DNA from 2 places in the Dehalobacter sp. DCM genome. Region 1 is predicted to be linked to the other one. Evidence: riboswitches for the same ligand, from Rfam matches in the RefSeq annotation. Region 1 holds a riboswitch; the other holds the start of a gene.

Region 1 (3,216 bases):
GCAGAAAGATTTTATCAGAAAACCCCGGAACCGGCGGCTCGTTAGGCTGCGCTATTTCCGAAGCAATCGAGACAGCCGTGAAAACACCGGACTGCCGTTATGTTCTGGGCAGTGTACTCGACCATGTTCTCCTTCACCAATCCATCATTGGTGAAGAAACAAAAACCGCCTGCGAAAAGTATGACATTCAACCGGATATGATTATCGGCTGTATCGGTGGCGGATCAAATTATGGCGGTTTAGTCGGGCCATTTATGGGCGATAAGATTAAAGGCAAGAATAACATCGAATTCATTGGTGTCGAGCCTGCCTCCTGTCCGTCTTTGACCAGAGGAAGATACGCCTATGATTTTGGTGACACAGGAAAAACAACACCTCTCATTAAGATGTATACGTTGGGATCCGGCTTTATTCCCTCGCCGAATCATGCCGGAGGTCTTCGTTACCACGGTATGAGCGGCATCGTATCCAAATTGTATCATGACGGTTATATGACAGCGCGTTCTGTGGAACAAACCAAAGTATTTGACGCTGCTACCCTTTTTGCTCGCTCTGAAGGTACTTTACCTGCACCGGAATCTGCCCATGCCATACGGGGGGCTATTGATGAAGCTATCAAGTGCAAAGAAAGCGGCGAAAAGAAAACCATACTTTTTGGTTTAACCGGAACCGGCTACTTTGATATGGCAGCCTATATGAGTTATAATTCCGGAACCATGACGGATTATGTTCCTTCAGATGAAGATCTCGAAAAAGGATTTGCCACTTTGCCTAACGTCAACTTATAAATATATTACATCATGTTGCATAGGCAGCCCAGTTTGCTTAAATATCGCAATCCATAGAAAATCAAATAAAAGGCTTTTCAGGTATTCTTTAACCTGAGAAGCCTCTCTTATTTTTATTTTTGGCAGGACATTTTTTTTCGTCGTCGAATATATATAAATTAATTAAACTATTATAATTAAGAGATTAATTGAATACGAGCTGAGTCCGGGATGTTTTTCCCGGAACGGGGGATATTAAATTCCAATGGGGTGAATCGCGAACAACGCGTAGGGCTTAACCTTTAGTCCGAATCCGTCAACTAACCTCGTAAGCTAAGAAAGGTGAAACTGGGATGCGTTTTAAACAGTTTGTTCAGGTATGTCTGAGCAAGGTGAGAAACTCATGGAAATCACCGCGAATAATCGGTGGTTTATTTATTTCTCTGTTGTTTATCGGATCGTTTGCTTTTTATCTGGCAAAACCGATCCATGTGGTTGCTGTAACAGTCAATGGTCAGAAAATTGGATTTGTTTCCGATCAAAATACCGGAAATGACCTGATCAAAAAAGCTGCTTCGGGATCCTATATTGTCACCTATGACGACGTTACAGTAAACAACGCGGAATATCTGCAAAATTCGCTGAAAAAAAATAATCTCGAAACAAAACTAAATCAGTCCTATGCGGCCTATGAGTTGGAGATCGATGGATCCGTTGTCGCGGTTGTACTGTCGGCTGCGGACATTGATACGATCCTCCAAAGATATGAAAATTACTTTAACGCACCTTCCGCTACGAATGTCGTTACTGAAACCACTATCAAAGAAGCGGTTACTTCTAATCTGACAACTGTATCTTTAGACCGTATTCAATCTCCGGAACAGGTATTAAACGATTTAATCGACAAAAAAACTCTGACCATTATCTGCAAAGGAACCGAGACGACAGAAGAAGCGATACCTTATAGCACCATAACCAAGAAAGACTATACCCTTGCCTACGCGCAGAAGAAAGTCATTACCCAGGGCAGCAAAGGTCTTAAATCGGTAACCACCAGCTATGAACAACAAAACGGTAAAATAATCAAGCAGCAGGTCATTTCCGAAAAAATAGTTAAAAAGGCTGTCGATGAAGTTATTGCTGTCGGGCCGTCCGCCCGGGCCCTCACCGTCGCCTCAAGTGCTTCGATCAGTGGCCGAAGTTATTCTGATGTCGTTGATTATGCCTTAAGTTATGTTGGTTCACCGTATGTTTTTGGCGGCAGCAGCCCGAAAGGTTTTGACTGTTCCGGTTTTGTCATGTACGTTTATAAGGCAGCCGGGGTTAACCTTCCCCATTCATCATTTGCCCAGTTTGCTTCAGGAACGTCAGTAGCCAAAAGTGATCTTCAGCCGGGTGATTTAGTCTTCTTCTCAACTTATTCTTCCGGTGCTTCCCACGTTGGGATATATGTCGGCAGCGGAAAATTTGTCCACGCCTATAATTATTCATACGGTGTCACCGTTTCCAGTCTGAGTTCTCTATCTTCACGTTACCTTGGCGCCAGACGGTATTAACCAAGGTAACCCGTCATTATAAATAGCTGACTTATCTCCTCTTTTACTCAAAACACCGTTTCTGTGAAGAAATGGTGTTTTGCTTGTAATTTCCACTCAAATCAAGTATAGTGTTAACAATATAAAAATTTGTTATTTTTCTAATCAATTGCCTGGTTTTCGGAGGAGAAACACATGAATAAGAACGTGACCCTGAAAGTATCCATACTATCTATTTTTTTCTTAAATATGGCACCAACTCTAGTAATTCCGGCACTACACAGACTTTCTGCCGCTTTCCCGGAAATTCCTTTCAGTACCATTGTACTGGCCCAAACCTTGCCCTGTTTGTTGATGATCCCGGTCGCTCTCATCTCCGGGGCTTTAGCCGGAAAGAAAGTAAAATTTCGGACAATGAATATTATCGGTATCATTCTATTCATTATCGGAGGCATTACCCCCTTTTTTCTGAGTAATTTCACATCTATCTTGCTTTCAAGAGTGTTATTTGGGATCGGTATCGGCATTATTTCCCCGATGGGAAATGCTTTAGTGCTTAAGTTTTATCATGGACAAGATCGCGTTAATTTAGTAGGCATCGGTAATGTTTTTGTTATGAGCGGCGGCATTATGATGCAGTTAGCCAGCGGGTTCCTCTGTGCTATCAGCTGGCAATACACATTTTTAGTACACCTAATCGCGATTATTCCTCTTCTGCTTGTGATCCTACTTCTTCCCGAACCCGATAAAGAGATAGAAAACGACCACCATAAAGAAAAACTGCGTATGCCCTTTGCTGTCTACGGCTATACCCTAATGTTCGGTATCATGGTCATGCTAAATTATACGATGGTGCTGAATATATCCACGATAATGGCTGAACGCAGCCTAGGTTCACCGGCCTTAGCCGGACT
Region 2 (3,216 bases), 820 kb from region 1:
GATTGAGGGAATAGCCTGCTTGCGGATTGGGTCTTCGGAATCATTGGGATTAATCAGCGAAAGGTAGTAGGGCGTTATCGCCATGCGGAAATTTTTCAGGCACCGCGCGATATTTTCAGCCTCCCCGGATGAAAGGGAAAACGCATTGAGCAGATCTTCCTGGGTTGTGATGCGATTGGCCATTTGCCAGTGCCAATCATACCAGTCGTCATTGCTTACTTGCGGGAATAACGTTTCTCGCTGTCTGTTCATTTCTTCTACCTCCTTTACTATGGAAGAAATTATTTTGCGCACGATTATTTTAGTCATTTCATATTTTTTTTTTGACAAAATATAAATGCTACAACTTTGATTTATATAATAAGTTGTCAGGTATTATATGTCAACCCATGTATTAAAAAAATATATATACCTTGACATATATATATAAATTTAATATATTTATTCACTAAGGAGAGGTTTTAAATATGGTAAGCAGATTAACAACAAAGGAAGACCTTATAAAAAAAGTAAACGAAATGATAAGCGACAGAGAAGGACCTTTCAGTATCGTCACGGCGGATATTGACAATTTAGCCAGTATCAATCATTCCCTTGGCCGAAAAATCGGTGATGAAATCATTGATAAATTAATCACCATTTTGACGAATAATCTCGCTGAAGCTGATTTAATCACACGGCAGGGTGATGAATTTATGATTCTGCTTGTTGGAAAAGGCGCTGAACGGAGCCTGATGGAAATGGAGGAAATACGGAGTTATCTATCGGACAACACGTTTAATTTCTCCGATGGTGAAAAGTCGGAAGATATCTATGTCACGGTCAGTTTTGGCATTGCTTCCTGGCCAAGAGATGCCAAAAATGGGATCGAACTATTTCGAGTGGCGGACAGTGCGTTATTCAGGGCCAAAAAACTCGGAAAGAATAAAGTATGTCTTTCCGAAGTTGAAAGTATGGTGCTTAAATCCAGTTATTTTACCAAGACCCAAATTGATCGTCTTTCAGAAATGGCAAAAGAGATGGAAAAGACTGAGGCCTTTTTATTACGGGAAGCTTTGGATGATCTATTCAAAAAATACAGCAAATGATAGTAATTCATTCTCTCACATGTTCGATTACTGTTAGATCCTTAGACGCGCTTGCCCATTGTGAAGCGAGGTGATGGACTAAAAACGGATGACTATAAATGAATATTGGAATACGCTGAATCCAAATGGAACGGGAAACCCAACACGTGGGGTGAATCCGGAGCTGCTGCTCTGGTAGGGTTAATTCTTTCGACCCGAATCCGTCAGCTAATCTCGTAAGCGTTGGAAGAGAAGGTGATAAAATCAAGCTTTATCGGACCTTTATTAAGGTTATATTTTTTTTGTATTTTACTAGCACTACAGAACTTCTCTGTGGTGTATTTTATTGTCTTAGGATGGTGGTAATATGAATCAAACCTTAGAGAAAATTGTAGTGACTGATTTAATCAAAATATTTGATTCCCGCCCTCAGAAGGCACTGGACTTACTGGCACAAGGAAAAAGCAAAGTCGATATTCTTCAGGCAACCGGACAGACCGTTGGCATCAATAAAGTCAGTTTTGCGGTCAGGCGGGGTGAAATCTTTGTCGTCATGGGACTTTCCGGCAGCGGGAAATCAACGATTCTGCGCTGTCTGAATAGGCTGATTGAGCCAAGTTTCGGTTCCATTGTTATTGACGGTATTGAGATCACGAAGTTGAAAGAGAAGGATTTACGAAAGATTCGCCAGGAAAAGATGGCCATGGTCTTTCAGCAGTTTGCGTTAATTCCCCACCGTACGGTTCTTCAAAACACGGTGTATGGATTGGAAGTTCAGGGGGTTGCCAAAAAGGACAGGGAAGTTAAAGCGCATAAGATGCTGGAGCTGGTCGGTCTCAAAGGCTGGGAAAACAAATATCCGGATCAGCTCAGCGGCGGGATGAAGCAACGGGTCGGACTCGCCAGAGCGTTAACCAACGATGCCGATATTTTGCTTATGGATGAGGCTTTCAGTGCACTTGATCCGTTGATCAGAGAAGAAATGCAGGACGAACTGTTAAGTCTCCAACAAAAAATGAGCAAGACCATTGTGTTTATTACCCATGATTTAAATGAAGCGCTCAAGCTTGGCGATCGTATTGCGTTTCTCAGAGACGGTGCTTTAGTACAGGTCGGTACTCCGGAAGAAATTATTACCAATCCCGCCGACGATTATGTGGCTAAGTTTGTGCGTGGCGTGGACCGGAGTAGGATCTTGACGGCCGGGGATGTGATGAAGAAGCCCCAGCCGTTGATCACTTTGCGTGACGGACCCGGAGTTGCGCTGAGGATTATGAAGGAGCATGGGCTGTCCAGCGTCTTTGTCGTGGATAAGGAAAAGAATTATCAGGGACTGATTACCGTCGATATGGCGGTTGACGCCCGTAATGACGGGAAATCCAGTTTGAATGATATCGAACTTGCCCAGGGGCCGGTGGTTTACGAAAATACCCCTGTCCAGGATACGCTGGGTATTATTGCCGAGAGTAAGTTGCCGATGGCCGTGGTGAGCGAGGAAAAGAAATTAATTGGCATCATCGTGCGGGGATCCGTCCTTGCGGCGCTTGCCGCTCAGAAGCGGGGTGAAGACAATGACTAAGTTCCCTTTGGCAAAACTAATTGACCAGGGTGTTGCCTGGCTGCAAACCAATTTCGGAAACAGTCTGGACGTTTTTTCCGACGCTTTCAGCCGGACTGTCCGTGAGTTTGGAAATGGGCTGGCGGCGATTCCTTGGTGGGTAATTATTTTGATCTTTGCTGTCTTGGCTTGGCGGGCCAACGGTTGGAAACTGGCTCTTGGAACAGTTATCGGGCTGCTGTTCATTTATAATCTGAAGCTATGGCCGTCATTTCTGGATACCCTGATTTTAGTCATCATTTCGGCGATTGTATCGATTGTCATCGGTTTACCGCTGGGGATTCTGGCGGGAAGAAACGACGGATTCCATCGGGTGCTTACCCCTGTATTGGACGTGATGCAGACAATGCCTTCGTTCGTCTATCTCATTCCGGCTTTGCTCTTTTTTGGCATAGGAAAGGTGCCGGCAGTGTTCGCCACCGTTATATTTGCCATGCCGCCGGCTATCCGACTCACCGATCTGGGTATCCGCCAGGTCCCACAGGATTTAGTAGAGGTTGGTGAGGCTTTCGGGTCAAACCCAAGGCAGCT

What was found. A riboswitch is a leader RNA that binds a small molecule or an ion and turns the genes downstream of it on or off. The one in region 1 is predicted to bind cyclic di-AMP.
Region 2: linked by a shared signal. The riboswitch ahead of LPY66_RS06795 (quaternary amine ABC transporter ATP-binding protein) and the one ahead of LPY66_RS10495 (NlpC/P60 family protein) in region 1 are both predicted to bind cyclic di-AMP.

Annotation. Positions count from the first base shown of each region.
Region 1 covers NZ_CP092282.1:2,261,361-2,264,576, reverse strand. The annotation lists gene LPY66_RS10500 (TrpB-like pyridoxal phosphate-dependent enzyme) at 1-788, shown strand, start outside; cyclic di-AMP (ydaO/yuaA leader) riboswitch at 976-1,117, shown strand; gene LPY66_RS10495 (NlpC/P60 family protein) at 1,121-2,323, shown strand; gene LPY66_RS10490 (MFS transporter) at 2,498-3,216, shown strand, end outside.
Region 2 covers NZ_CP092282.1:1,438,863-1,442,078, forward strand. The annotation lists gene ablA (lysine 2,3-aminomutase) at 1-252, opposite strand, end outside; gene LPY66_RS06790 (GGDEF domain-containing protein) at 468-1,088, shown strand; cyclic di-AMP (ydaO/yuaA leader) riboswitch at 1,192-1,326, shown strand; gene LPY66_RS06795 (quaternary amine ABC transporter ATP-binding protein) at 1,435-2,646, shown strand; gene LPY66_RS06800 (ABC transporter permease) at 2,639-3,216, shown strand, end outside.